DNA from 2 places in the Antricoccus suffuscus genome. Region 1 is predicted to be linked to the other one. Evidence: riboswitches for the same ligand, from Rfam matches in the RefSeq annotation. Region 1 holds a riboswitch; the other holds the start of a gene.
The links. Region 1 has a riboswitch for S-adenosylmethionine ahead of CLV47_RS18910 (bifunctional o-acetylhomoserine/o-acetylserine sulfhydrylase). Riboswitches for the same ligand answer to the same signal wherever they lie in the genome.
Positions count from the first base shown of each region.

Region 1 (7,547 bases):
CCCGACTGCATGACCTTCTCCAACAGCGGGAGAAGATCCTTGACGTTGGAGATCTTGCCTTCGACGATCAGGATGTACGGATCGTCGAGGACGGCTTCCATACGATCGGGATCGGTCACGAAGTAACCGGAGATGTAGCCCTTGTCGAAGCGCATACCCTCAGTGAGCTCAAGCTCGAGGCCGAAGGTGTTGCTCTCCTCGACGGTGATGACACCTTCCTTGCCGACCTTGTCCATTGCCTCGGCGATGAGCTCGCCAATGGCCGGGTCAGCGGCGGAGATGCCAGCGGTGGAGGCGATCTCTTCCTTGGTCTCGATGTCCTTGGCCTGCTTCTGCAGCTGCTCGGAAACCGAGGCAACAGCAGCCTCAATGCCCTTCTTCAAGGACATCGGGTTGGCGCCGGCCGCGACGTTGCGCAGGCCTTCCTTGACGAGCGCCTGAGCAAGAACGGTAGCGGTCGTCGTACCGTCGCCGGCGACGTCGTCAGTCTTCTTGGCAACTTCCTTGACGAGCTCGGCCCCGATCTTCTCCCACGGGTCCTCAAGCTCGATTTCCTTCGCGATGCTCACGCCATCGTTAGTGATGGTCGGGGCACCCCACTTCTTATCCAGTACGACGTTGCGGCCTTTAGGGCCCAGCGTCACTTTGACTGCGTCGGCAAGAGCATTCATGCCGCGCTCGAGACCACGACGGGCCTCTTCGTCAAACGCGATCATTTTCGCCATTGACTAATCCATCCTTATTTAAGGGGAACGTTTCATTGCCCAACCTCGGTGCCCGCGACGGACGACAGACGCAACGCATTCAATCGACTCGAGATCGGCTCGGTCGAAATGAGTACGACGCGGTACTGCCTCACCAAAGTTTGGCACCCGCCAGGTTAGCACTCCTCTATCGAGAGTGCTAAGAGAGGTTTGGCACTCGTCGCAGCCGAGTGCCAACGTTTTCAGTGCGCCTCGACGGTGTAAATGCCGAGCGCGTGTGGCTGCCGGATCGCACTCGTCGCGCTCGCGCTGGGTTGCTTGCGCCTGCGATTTGCAGTTGTCTAAGCAGACCATCAAAACTGCTGCCGCGCTTGGAGATCTCTATGACGACCCAGATCGCGTATCTCACGACGACCGAACTGACCGCGCTCTATCAATCCGGCGAGCTGTCGCCGGTGGAAGCGACGAGGGCGACCCTCGATCGGCTGGCCGAGGTCAACCCGAAGATCAATGCCTTCAATGTCGTCATGGACGATTCCGCGCTGGCCGCGGCGAAGGCGTCCGAGAAACGTTGGCGGACGGGCTCGCCGATCGGCCCCCTGGATGGCGTGCCGGTCTCGATCAAGGACAACATCCCGGTCGCCGGCTTTCCCTGCCGCAACGGCTCCTTGACCACGTCAGATACACCGGTAACCGAGGACGCTCCCCCGGTCACGCGGCTTAAGGAGGCCGGCGCCGTACTGTTCGGCAAGACCACGCTGCCGGACTACGCGCACAAAGGCGTCACCGACAGTCCGCTCACCGGCATCACCCGCAACCCGTGGAATCTCGACGTCACCCCCGGCGGCTCCAGCGGTGGCGCGTCGGCGGCTCTCGCAGCCGGAGTCGGACCACTGGCCGTAGGTTCGGACGGCGGCGGATCCATTCGTATCCCTTGCAGTTTCACCGGGCTGGCAGGCATCAAGCCGACGTACGGCCGGGTCGCGGCATTTCAGGGTGGCCCATTCATCGGCATGTCCCATAAAGGCCCGATGGCCCGCACGGTTCGCGACGCCGGGCTGCTACTCAACGTGCTCGCCGCGCCCGATCCGCGCGATGGCACGTCCTACCCGTCGGCGACCGCGGCGTACGACGACTCTCTCGACATCTCGTCGCTGAAAGGCCTGCGGATCGCCTTTACGGCCGACTTCGGCACCGACCACATCGATCCAGAAGTCCGCGCACTCGTCGCCGCCACCGCCGACGTATTCCAAGGCCTCGGCGCCGAGGTTACCGAGGCCTTCCCCGATCTCACCGGCGGCCCGGAAGCCTTCGGCGTCATCTGGAATACCGGGATCGCGAAAGTAGTCGAGCAGACGCCGGCCGACAAGCGCGACCTGTTCGACAAACCGATCAAGGCTATGGCTGCCAAGGGCCGCGAGGTCACGGGCGTCGAGTACCTGCTGGCGATGCACTACCGCGACTCGTTCTCCGAGCGGTTGGGCCGCTTCCATCAGGACTACGACCTACTAATCACACCGACGTTGCCGTGTACCGCGTTCGAGGTCGGACACGAAGTCCCGCCCGATTGGAAGGAGAAGCGGTGGATGACGTGGAGCCCGTTCTGCTATCCCTTCAACTTCACGCAACAGCCAGCGGCCTCGGTGCCGTGTGGACTCAGCAACGGGCTGCCCGTGGGTCTGCAGATCGTCGGACGACGGCACGAAGATGCACTTGTGCTGCGCGCGGCCGCGGCATACGAAAACGCCGCCGGCGGCTTCAACGAACTGTCCGATCGCGGAAGCCGACTAAATCTCGCTGGTTGAGCGAACTCAAAGGCCTACCCGGCGGGCCGGGTAGGCCTTTGATACTTACGAAGTTTCCGGTCGTTAGCCAGCAACCCGGACTTGGTCCGCCTGCGGACCCTTCTCACTCTGGGTCACTTCGAACTCCACGCGCTGTCCCTCTTCGAGGGCGCGGTAGCCATCCATCTGAATTGCCGAGTGGTGAACGAAGACATCTTGCCCACCGTCAACTGCGATAAAGCCGAAGCCTTTTTCCGCGTTGAACCACTTCACGGTTCCCTGTGCCACGTGCACTCCTACGTTGTGCGATCCGGATTCCACACCTTGCAGAACCGGGGCCTTGCTCATCCGTCCCGCACTACACTTGCATGACCCTGGACCGGTATCGCTGGTCACTTCCGTGCCCGTCAACCGCCTGCCCAACGTCTAGCGCGGTAACGCACACGACTTGCTGAACTACGACCAAGCCTCACGTTACAGGTTTGGCCCAGGTAAACAATCGCGACAAGATAACGAAACGGGCAACGCCTTTCTCGGTGACAACCTGCGCACAAGGCGTTCTCGCGCGCTCACGCCACGCAGTCATTCGGCCCACATTCGGTCGGTACCCGTGGCACGGGCACACCGCAATGGGCTAACATCGACGGCAGGTTATGAGTTCCAGTGCAGAGCCCCGGCTTGCTGGACGGCAACCCTCCAACCGCGGTGGGGTGCTCCGGGTGAAGACCAGGCGAATGTCGACCGACAAACGCAAGCGCGGGCCTCTCAATACGCAGTGGCCCCAGATCTTCGGGAGTCACAGTGAGCACCCTCTGTAGATAGCGCGTACGACGCCTCGCATCTCCATGCCCGAGGCGTCCGCGCAGCACCCAATCCATTTCGTACGAGTAACACCTCGACGCCAGTTCTGGCGCACCAGAAACACGAAGGAAGACAACACGCAATGAGCAACGAAGCAGCCAATTGGGCCTTTGAGACCAAGCAGATCCACGCCGGGCAGGAGGCGGATCCGACGACCGGGTCGCGCGCGCTGCCGATCTACCAGACCACGTCGTACGTCTTCAAAGACACCGAGCACGCCGCGAACCTGTTTGGGCTTTCCGAGTTCGGCAACATCTACACCCGCATCATGAATCCGACGACCGACGCGGTCGAGCAGCGCATCGCCGCACTCGAAGGTGGTGTCGGTGCGCTCCTCGTCGCCTCCGGCCAGGCCGCCGAAGTGCTCGCCCTGCTCAACGTCGTTGAAAACGGTGGCCATATCGTGGCCTCGCCGAGCCTGTACGGCGGCACCTACAACCTGTTGCACTACACGTTCAAGAAGTTCGGCATCGAGACGACGTTCGTGGAAAACCCGACCGACCTTGAGTCGTGGAAGAGCGCAATTCAGGACAACACGAAGGCCTTCTTCTTCGAGACCATCGCCAACCCGCGCAGCGAGGTGCTCGACATCGAGGGCATCGCGAAGATCGCGCACGATTTCGGTGCGCCGCTCATCGTCGACAACACCGTCGCCACGCCGTACCTCCTGCGTCCGATCGAGCATGGCGCCGACGTCGTCATCCACTCGGCCACCAAGTACCTCGGCGGCCACGGCACCTCAATCGCCGGCGCAATCGTCGACTCCGGCAACTTCGACTATGCGCAGTACCCCGAACGCTTCCCTAACTTCAACACGCCGGACCCGAGCTACAACGGGCTGACCTACGCCAAGGATCTGGGGGTCGGCTCCGCGTTCGGCGCCAACCTGTCGTACATCCTCAAGGCGCGCGTACAACTGCTGCGCGACACCGGCGCGGCCGTGTCGCCATTCAATGCTTTCCTTATCGCGCAGGGCATCGAGACGCTGAGTCTGCGCGTCGAGCGGCATGTCGAGAATGCGCGCAAGGTAGCCAACTGGCTTGAGACACGCAGCGAGGTCGAGAAGGTGTTCTGGGGCAGCCTGGAGTCCAGCCCGTCCTACGAGCTGGCCAAGAAGTACGTACCCAAGGGCTCCGGCGCGATTGTGTCGTTCGAGATCAAGGGCGGCGTCGATGCGGGTAAGAAGTTCGTCGAGGCGCTGGAGCTGCACAGTCACGTCGCTAACATCGGAGACGTGCGCTCACTAGTAATCCACCCCGCGTCCACGACGCATAGCCAGCTCACTCCAGAGGAGCAGGCGACCTCGGGAGTCACTCCCGGGCTGGTCCGCCTGTCGGTAGGAATCGAAAACATCGACGACATCCTCGCTGACCTCGAGACCGGGTTCAGCGCGGCCGCGCTCTAACGAGAGTCGACTCAGGAGAATGACATCTGTGGCGGATCGCCCCACATACAACTCGCCGAACGCCGTGCGCCGGGGGACGCACGTCGGCGGTTGGCGTGAGGGCGATCCGGTTGCAGCCCGCAAGTTCGTCGACATCGGCGCCGTTGAGCTCGAACGTGGCGGCGTACTCCCGTCGGTCCGGGTCGCCTACGAGTCGTGGGGCACCCTTAACGCCGCCGGCGACAACGCCGTACTCATCGAACACGCACTGACCGGCGACGCGCACGTCGACGGGCCAGCGGCCGAAGGTCAGCCGACACCGGGCTGGTGGGACGGTTTGATCGGTCCGGGGCGATACCTCGACACCGACAAGTGGTACGTCGTCGCCTCTAACGTGCTCGGCGGGTGCCAAGGTACGACGGGCCCATCGTCTCCAGCCCCGGACGGCACTCCCTGGGGCAGTCGATTCCCGTTCATCACCATCCGCGACCAGGTGCGCGTCGAGGCACTGCTCGCCGACCAGCTACGCATCACCAAGTTCGCCGCAGTCGTCGGCGGATCGATGGGCGGCATGCGCGCCATCGAATGGCCGATCATGTATCCAGATCGCGTCCAGTCGTCGGTCATACTCGCGTCGACCGCCTACGCAACGAGCGACCAGATCGCCTGGTGCGCACCGCAAATCGCGGCGATCAAGTCTGATCCGCTGTGGTGCGGCGGCGACTACTACGAGTCCGGCGACGCGCCCACGGTCGGCCTGGGCATCGCACGATCCATTGCGCACGTGACCTACCGCTCCGAATACGAGCTTGCGACCCGCTTCGGCCGTGAGGCGCAACCCGGCGAAGATCCCCTTGGCGGCGGCGGCCGATATGCGATCGAGTCCTACCTCGACCACCACCGGGACAAGCTGGTCGGTCGTTTCGACGCCGGCTCCTACGTCGTACTCACCGAGTCGATGAACTCGCACGATATCGGTCGTGGCCGCGGAGGCTTGGCGGCCGCGCTTGCCAAGGTCACCGCGCAGTTGCACATCGTCGCGGTCAACACCGATCGGCTGTACCCCGTTCGGTTGTCCGAAGAGCTCGCGAAGTTCGCGCCAAAAGGCAAAAACGACCTGACAATCCTCGACTCGCCGTACGGTCACGACGGTTTCCTGATCGAGTTGGACATGATCGGCGCCATCATCAAAAACGCCCTCGGCGCCGACTGAATCCTCGTTGCGCCATCGGGCGTTTATTGCATGTTAGCCGGACCCGGTGAGGCGCCACACAATGCCGAGAATTAAGTTGCGAAACGCAATTATCGGGCCGCATACTTACTTGCGTGACACAAGCAACCCACCCCGACCCCGAAGACACTGATGCTCTAGACGACATCGTGCGCAGTCTTCTGAGCGTCGTACGCGCGGTGCACAAGGGGTTCGAGAGCATGGCCTTGGATAAGGGAGCGCTAATGGTGCTCACCTCCATTCGGCACTTTGACAAGTCACGACCGTCGTCCGTGGCCGAGTTCTGCGGGCTCGACATCTCGACCATCAGCCGGCACATCAAGAAACTCGAAGAGGACGACCTCGTCGAACGCAGCCCAGACCCCGCCGACGGACGAGCGCATCTCATGCGGCTCAGCGCCAAAGGGAGCGCCATGCTCGCACACGCAGAGCACGTCCGGCGCGAGGAGCTGGGATCGGCGATCAGCGGCTGGAACGAGGAAGATCGCCGCGAGTTGCGGGCCATCCTCGGCCGGCTCGCTGCGGACCTACAGACCACCGCTGCCCGGCATATGCACGCCGTACCGCATAAGACGACCTAAGCGAAGGCGCTTTACGCACGTCCTCAGAGCGTCGCGTGAGAGGCACCTCCCGACCCGACCACTGTCTTTACATTTCACATGGAGCACTCGTGACCACCGCACCTGACGCGACCGTCGAAGAATCCGGCGAGTTCTCGCACAAGCAGATCATGGCGATCCTGTTCGGCCTGCTGGCCGGCATGTTTCTCGCCGCGCTCGACCAGACCATTGTCTCTACCGCGCTGAAGACCATCGCGGGCGACTTCAAGGCGTTTGAGGCGATCCCGTGGGTCGTGACGGCGTACATGCTGCTCGCGACCGCGTCGACTCCGCTGTACGGCAAGGTCTCGGACATCTTCGGTCGGCGCCCGGTCTTCTTGTTCAGCATCGGCGTCTTCTTGGTCGGCTCGGTGCTGGCGGCGTTCAGCCAGAACATGACGCAGCTGATCATCTTCCGCGGCGTTCAGGGCCTCGGCGCGGGTGGTCTCATGCCGCTAGCATTCATCATCATCTCCGACATCGTGCCGCCACGGCAGCGCGGCAAATACCAGGGCTATTTCGGCGCGGTCTTTGGCCTCTCGTCTGTGGTGGGCCCGCTGCTTGGCGGGTTTCTCACCGACTCGGTGTCGTGGCGCTGGTGTTTCTGGGTCAACATCCCCGTCGGGCTCGTCGCGATCTACCTCGTCGTCAAGCACCTGCATTTGCCGCATCACCACCAGAAGGTCAAGATCGACTACTTCGGCGCTGCCCTGCTCGTGGGCGCGGTATCGAGCTTGCTGCTTGCGCTCGAGTTCGGCAACAGCGACGGGTGGGGTTCGACCTCGATCATCACCTACTTCGTCGTCGCCGCAGCCCTTACGGCCATCTTTATCTGGTGGGAGTTCCGCGTCGACGATCCTATTTTGCCGCTGCGGATCTTCCAGAACAAGGTAGTCACGACCACGACGATCGTCGGCGTCGTGATCGGTTTCGGCATGTTCGGCGCGATCATCTACGTCTCGCAGTACCTGCAGATCGAGAAGG
Region 1 is NZ_PVUE01000021.1:55,468-63,014, reverse strand. It holds gene groL (chaperonin GroEL) at 1-725, opposite strand, end outside; gene CLV47_RS18920 (amidase) at 1,088-2,509, shown strand; gene CLV47_RS18915 (cold-shock protein) at 2,573-2,776, opposite strand; SAM riboswitch class IV at 3,138-3,251, shown strand; gene CLV47_RS18910 (bifunctional o-acetylhomoserine/o-acetylserine sulfhydrylase) at 3,432-4,754, shown strand; gene metX (homoserine O-acetyltransferase MetX) at 4,783-5,946, shown strand; gene CLV47_RS18900 (MarR family winged helix-turn-helix transcriptional regulator) at 6,060-6,545, shown strand; gene CLV47_RS18895 (MDR family MFS transporter) at 6,581-7,547, shown strand, end outside.

Region 2 (7,547 bases), on a different contig from region 1:
ACGAATGGAACGGCCCATTCGTTCAGGTCGACGGCGACGCGGAGGTCCTCCATATGCCGGACGCGCTCGACGGCCTGGTCGACTACTTCCGCTCTATATCAGGAGAGCACTCCGACTGGGACGAGTACCGCGAGGCGATGAAGGTCCAGAACAAGTCGCTGATCCGGGTGACGCCAACCCGCTGGGGGCCGATCGCGACCGGCGGCTTCCCGGCCGATGTCGCCGCTCGACTGGACGCCCAGTCGTAGCGACGTGTGACGTAACGAAGGACGTCATCCGCGTTGGCGGCTATTGCGGCCAACACGTATAACCTCCGCCAAGAGGACTAGCCCGCGGCCCGTGCGTCAGCAGAGTGACGCCCCTGCGGAGCCGACTGCGGACGCCGGGAACGCGCGCGTCTCAGGCACCGGATTCCACGGACCGTCGGAGCACTCGTATGTCCAGCGCGGACCCCGCGCCACTAGCTCACCGAGTGCGGCGACGAGCCGGTCCACGTCGCCCGCCGTAGAGCCCAACCCAAGACTTGCCCGTACGGCGCCGACGCCGTTACCAAAGCGCGCCAGCAATGGATGCGCACAAAACCGTCCATCTCGTACGCCGATCCCATGCTCGGCCGAGAGGTACGCGGCCACCTGACCGGGCGCGTAGCCGGCGACCGTGAAAGCGACGATCCCGACCGATTCGCGCGAGTCATCCCAGATACGAAGTACGTCGATCCCTTTGATACCAGCTAATCCGGCCAACAAACGGTCGCGCAGCGCGGCCTCGCGCGGCCCGCCGTCATGTGCCGAGAGCGCGTCGCACGCAGCCGCGATCGCCGCTGCCCCGAGCACGTTGGGAGACCCGGCCTCGTGCCGGGCAGGAGCCGAAGCCCAGATCGCCTCGCCGACCGTCACGTTGATCACTGCGCCACCGCCTGCGAGGTACGGCGGAGCATCGTCGAGCCAATCGCGCCGTCCGACCAGTACGCCGGCACCAAATGGCGCATAAAGCTTGTGTCCGGAGAACGCTAGATAGTCGACACCGCACTCCGCCAAGTCCACCCGGCGGTGCGGCACGAGCTGCGCGCCGTCGACCACAATCCTTGCACCGCAGCGATGCGCGATCTCAGCGAGACGCGCGATCGGCAACACCTCACCAGTCACGTTCGAGGCCCCGGTGACAGCAAGCAACGCCGCTGGGCGGACGGTCAGTTCGTCGGACAACCGCTCGCACGTCTCATCAATAGTTCCGGCCGCCTCAACGATGCGCGCATCACGCCAAGGCAGCAGGTTTGCATGATGCTCGACGTCGAGTACGACGGTCTCCCCCGGCACGCAGCCGGCAAGAAGATTCAGTGAGTCGGTGGTGTTGCGGGTGAACACGACGACCTGGTCGTCGCACGCCCCGATAAACCTGGCCACAGATGCACGAGCATCTTCGTACGCCGCAGTCGACACGCGCGAGGCGTAGCCCGCGCCGCGATGCACACTCGCGTAAAACGGCAGCAGTTCGGCGATCCGGTCGGTGACCTCAGAGAGGGCGGGAGCGCTTGCGGCATAGTCGAAGTTGGCATACCGGATGGTGCCGCCGGGCACCAACGGGACTTCAAGGTCGCTGCCCGAGACCCGCGCGTACGGCGTGTCGCATGCCGGAGCCGCGGCGCAAGCCGGCACGGAATCGCGGTTCAGCTCAGGATCGCGGTAATGCAACGCATCATCGAACTGGACAGCTGGGAGTACAGAAGTCATCTCAAAACATCCCTCGGGATAAGGGACTCGTAGGAAATCCAACTCAGGATGAGAGAACCGACGTCCTCGGAGTCCGCGCTTGCCGCCTCCGGTTTTGGAGGTACGGCCTGGTCGTCACCCGGAGCACCCCACCGCGGTGGAGGGTTGCCGACCAGCGAGCCGGGGCTTGACGCTGGTACTCATGACCTGGGGAAGATAGTGACAGACGTGCCCGTGACGCGTCAACTCGGGGTACGTCGGAGCCGGCGACTACATTCATGAAACAGGCAAACTTCGGAGGTATATATGAAGATCGGTCAGCTCGACGTACTCCCCGTCATCGACGGTTCCATGCAGGCGCCGGCCCGTGACATCCTCAGTCGGCCCGGCGTAGACGACGCCTGGGCGTGTCACAGCGAACTCCTCGACGACAGTGGAGCGTTGCACATGACCGCCGGCGGGTTCCTGATCCGCACCGGTGGCCGCATCATCGTCATCGACACCGGACTCGGCACCATCAAGGCCGACGACGTCCAGGTCGGTGGATTCCTTGACAGTCTGCGCGGGTACGGCGTCGAGCCCGCCGATGTCACCGACGTTCTGTTCACGCACCTGCACTACGACCACGTGGGCTGGGCGACGTCGAAAGGTCAGGTGATCTTCCCGAACGCGACATATCGCGCGCACGCCGCGGACTGGGCACACTTCGTGACCGCCGACGACGCCGTACCGGGCGCGGTCAAGAAACTGAAACCGATCGAGCCGCAGTTGGAACTGTTCGACGCCGAACACACTGTCGCGCCCGGCCTCGACGCGCGGCCGGCGCCCGGGCACACTCCCGGTACGACGCTGTTCATCATCTCCAGCGAGGGGCAGCGCGCGCTACTGCTCGGCGACATCGTGCACTCGGTCGTCGAACTGTCCGAACCCGACTGGCAGGCGGTGTACGACGTCGACGCCGCGATGGCCAGCGCCGTACGCAATGCGATCGCCGACGAAGCGCTAGCGAAGGCCGACCTCGTGGCCGCGGGACACTTTCCGGACCTCGCCTTCGGGCGAATCCTCAAGAGTGACGGGGTACGACGATGGGAACGCGTCGGGCGTTGACCTCCGGTCGCTACCATCCAATGAGTGAGATCTAAACGTCGTAAGCCACCACGGCCCGCCCATCGGGGCCCGTGGGCATCGACGCTGCGGGTAGTCCTCGCCTTGTACGTCGTATTCGGGATCGTCGCGGGGATCGGCATACTCACCTTCGGGCCGTCGGCGCCATTCGACCCGTCAGACTCGTCGTCCGCACTGGACCGACTTTCCTCGGACCCGGCCGGCAGTACGTCGCGCTTCAACAGCGGCGCCGCCGAACAAGAACCCTCGTGGAGCGCCGACGACTTCCTCGCCGCGGTTAAAGGGCACGACTCCGGCGGCCAGATAGTGCGAATGCCAGGTGCGCAGACCTACCTCGATGACGCGGCTGTCGAGGCGGCCATCGCGGGGAGCAATCTCGTCGTTGTGGTCACCCCACCGACCCCGCTTGGGGCCGTCGAGAAGACCCGAGTCCGCGACAACACGGTGCAGAAGTTCTGGGCTGCCAAGCGCGGGCTAACTGTCATCATGGTTCACGGTCAGGCGGCGTACTTGCCCGGACCGGACCTATATATCCGTACGACGCCGCAGGGCGGAATCCCGATGCGTGAGGTGATGCGCACCGCGGACATGACCCCATCGGTGATCTACGTCGCGACGGAATCGGTCCAACACGCGAACAAAAACGATCAGCCGCGTGAGTACCCGCCGGGCAGCGGTGCGACCACAGCAAAGGACCTGGCGCTGACCGACACTCGAGCGCCCACAAGTGCCGAACTCGCCCCGATCACCAAAAAATTGAACTCCGGCAACCTCTACGTCGACCCGTCCATCAAACACAAACCCAAGTACAACAAGGCCTGGGGCGACGTCGCACCCGGCAAGAAACTCAAAGTTGTCATCCTCCCGTTCGCGAAGCCGGGCACCGCGATCGACTACACCGCGGCCCTGAAGAAGAAGTACCCTCACGACGCCATCCTGGTGATGACCGGCAAGTGGGTCGAATCGGCAGGCATCAACCGGCAGACGATGGTCGACGCCATGATCCAGACGTACGGTCTGGGCGGCTTCGCACTCGACGAGGCCTCGCAGCAGCACGCCGGGAAGATCCTCGACTGGATCACCAGCATCGACGCGTCCGCCACCGAAAGTCACGCGTTCGCGCGCCCCCTGCCGGTCCTGCCGAAGCCTGGCTTCCCGCGGTGGGCGTCGTATCTGCTCCTGGCCACGTCGCTTGTCATTGCGGCCGGTTTCGGCGTCGATTTTCTGCTCTCGAAACGCCCGAACGCCGCCGAGCTAAACGGTCAACACTGGCGCGACCGGGTGGCGGGCGGATTCGCCGCCAGCTATCTCGACCTCTCGAGTGCGCCGTACCTCGGCAAGGACGGCAGCCTCGACAAACCGGCCTCGGTGCAGCACCTACTAGATAGCGCGTACGCCGACCTGCTCACCCTGCGCGGCATCAACGTGGACAAGAGCCACAAGCGAGCCGAACATCTGGCGGACACGATCTGGCACGCCCTGGATAAGGCCGCCGCGGCGCTCGACCGACCCGAAGCCGGGCCGACGCAGACGATGCCGGCAACTCTGCGCACCGCGCCGGACCCGGCCACCGTCAAAGAGGACCGCGAGCGGCAGACGAAGATGCACAATCAAATCAGGGGCTGGCTGATCACGGTCTGCGTCATCGGCGGTCTCGTTGGCGGGTTCTTACTCCTCAACAAGGTCCGCGAAGCGAATATGGACGACCATCCGGACATGAACGTCACAGCCCTGAGCACGTCGAACATCATGACCGTCGGCGTGGACGGCGTCGACGTCAAGGCACTGCGGCACATCGTGGGCGATCGCGGCATGCTGGTCGCGGTCAGCAACAAATCGGGTGAGTACAACTCCGACCTGGCCTACAACATGGCCAAGAACTACCCGGACGCGGTCGTCTTCGTGATCAAGGACGGTGAGGTCGACTCGGCGGAGATCGGGTCAAGTGTCCAGGAAGGTGACTACGACCGGTACTCCCTCATCGACGACTACACGGGTCTGGGGAACAGCGAGGCCGGTAACGCCCCGCTCGTTCGGCAACTCGCGTTGCTCTATGACCGGCTCGGCGCGGACGGCTCGATCGACAACGTCAACCGTACGACGTACGACCCGCCGTCGCCGCCGTGGGGCTGGATCGCCGCCGGGCTGGCGGTCTCGCTGGCCGCCGCCGGCCTGATGGTGCGCACCGGGACGCGGCAAGCCGCCGCCCGAGAACGTGAACGGACCGAGCAGCGGGCCGCACGCGAAGCGCTCGCCACGCGAGCCGCCGGCATCGCACTGCTGCTGCTGAAAGCGCGCGACGAATCCACCTCGGATACCGAGCGGCTGGCGAGTCTGGGCGCGGAGTATTCGGCGCTCCTGCAACGGCTCGATGAGGTCGACCCAGGCGACATCGACACGCTCCGCAGCGACATCGACGCATTCGGCAAAAAGGTACGCGCCACCGCGCCGAAGGCCAAGGGGCACTAGCTCAGGAACTCATCGATGAGCCACGACGTCAGAGTCCAGCCGATATCATCTGCGGGCGGCGTACAAGCGCCGCGGGCGGACCGACAAAGTAGACCGAGGAGGACGCGCGTGCCCACGTGGCTCATCCTCGCTCTCGCCGTTGCCATCGTCGTACTGGCGGCGTTCCTGACCGCTTACTTGCGAGTACGACGCGATCAGAACAAGTCCTTTGCGCCCGCAATCCGGGCCGTGCGCGCCCGCCTTGAGGCCGTCACGTACGAGATCGATACCAGCCCCGTCGACGTCGACACCTCCGAAGCCGCAGGCATCCGCGACACCGCCGAGGCACTGCTCGCGACGGCCGAGGACCGCCGTTCGGCGCGTGTCTGCGGGCGCGCCGATCAACTGCTGCTGCGGGCCGAGCGGGCACTGCTCACAGCGCGTAGCGGCGTTGCGCACGACGGGAAACAGGGCGGAAAGTAGTGCGTCGTACGACCGCGCATCGTCGCCCCGGGTGGTTAGTCGTACTGCGCGCGTTTCTCGCGACGTACGTCGTACTCGCGCTCGTGGGCGGGATTCTGACGATTGCCGCTACCGCGAGCCCGTCGTTCAACAGCAACACCGACGGCGCCAACGCAATCAGTAATGACGTCGCCGACAGCATCTCGCGGTTTAACCAGGACAGCGACAGCGAGGAACCCTCGTGGACCGGCGACGACTTCCTCGCCGCCGTCGCCGGGCACGAGTCAGGTGGGCAGATCGTGCGCATGCCGGGCGCCGACACCTACCTCGATGACGCCACGATTATTGCGGCTACCGCCGGGACCAAGGTGCTCGTTGTCGTCACCCCACCGACCCCGCTCGGCGCCGTAGAGAAGACCCGCGTTCGCGACAACACCGTGCAGAAATACTGGGCGCAGAAGCGTGGGCTGTCGGTCGTCATGGTGCATGGTCAGGAGGTCTATCTCCCCGGGCCCGATCTGTATGTCATCTCGACACCCTCGACCGGCGTACCCATGCGGGAAGCGATGCGCACCGGTGATGCGACCTCGACGGTGGTCTACGTCGCCAAGACCGCGGCCGCCTACGTGCCCGGGACGTCGGACTATCAGGACATCACCCACGCAGGCTCGGACGCCACGACCGCCAAGACCCTCGCTCTCACCGACACGCGCCCTCCGACCGAAGCCGAACTCGCGCCGATCACCGCCGCCCTGGACGCCGGCGATCTGTTCGTCGACCCGTCGATCAGCCCGCGACCCGAATACAAAAAGGCGTGGGGTGCCGTCGCTCCCGGCAAGACGCTCAAGGTCGCGATCCTTCCGTACGCCGCACCCGGTACGGCGGTCGACTACGCAGGCGCTCTCGCGCAGAGGTACCCCGACGACGCCGTACTTGTCATGACCGGCAAATGGATCGAGTCTGCTGGCGTGGACCGGCAGATCATGGTCGATGCCTACATGCAGGTCTACGGACTGGGCGGATTCTCTTTCGCCGCGTCCGCGCCCCAGTACGGCGCGGTCCTTGACTGGGTCACCAACGTCGCCGGATCGGCGATCAAGAGCCACGCGTTCGACCGTCCCCTGCCCAGCCTGCCCGAGACCAGCTTTCCCCGCTGGGTGTCCTACTTGCTGCTCGCGACCTCGCTCCTCATCGCCGTCGGCTTCGGCCTCGAGTACCTGATTGAGCGGCGCCGGCCGGTGAGCAGTCAGAGCAGGCAACAATGGCGCGACCACGTCTCGAGTGCGCTCGCCGCGAGCTATCTCGGTCTCAGCACGGCGCCGTACCTTGGCAAGGACGGCGGCCTGACCAAACCACCCGAGATCCAAGCACTACTCGACGGCGCATATGCCGATTTGCTGACGTTGCATGGAATCGACGTAGATCACGAACCTGCCCACGCCGGGCAGATCGCGCTCGCCGCTTGGGACGCACTGGATCACGCCGCGCGCGACCTAGACCGCCCAGGGTCCGGGCCGACACAGAGTCTTCCAGCCGCGATGCGCGTCGTACCTGAACCCGCTCGGCCAGCGAAACCGTCGCTTTTTGCCCGTATAAAAGCGAAGTTGACGAAGCGGGTGCGGCGCGCGGACAAGCCGGCACTCGTAGGCCGCGTGGTCATTGTCGTCGTGATTATTGGGTTCGCCGGGTTCTTCGTGAAGTCATTGACATCGCCAGCGGACTTTTCCACCCAGACCACCGCCGACATCTCGGCGCTTTCCACATCCAACGTCCTGTCCCTCGGTGACCTACCACGCAAGGAGA
Region 2 is NZ_PVUE01000004.1:125,978-133,524, reverse strand. It holds gene CLV47_RS07030 (PPOX class F420-dependent oxidoreductase) at 1-248, shown strand, start outside; gene CLV47_RS07025 (aminotransferase class V-fold PLP-dependent enzyme) at 345-1,730, opposite strand; SAM riboswitch class IV at 1,801-1,917, opposite strand; gene CLV47_RS07020 (MBL fold metallo-hydrolase) at 2,016-2,816, shown strand; gene CLV47_RS07015 (hypothetical protein) at 2,841-5,303, shown strand; gene CLV47_RS07010 (hypothetical protein) at 5,412-5,765, shown strand; gene CLV47_RS07005 (hypothetical protein) at 5,765-7,547, shown strand, end outside.
Region 2: it holds a riboswitch for S-adenosylmethionine, as region 1 does, so the genes downstream of both, CLV47_RS07025 (aminotransferase class V-fold PLP-dependent enzyme) here and CLV47_RS18910 (bifunctional o-acetylhomoserine/o-acetylserine sulfhydrylase) in region 1, are expected to answer to the same signal.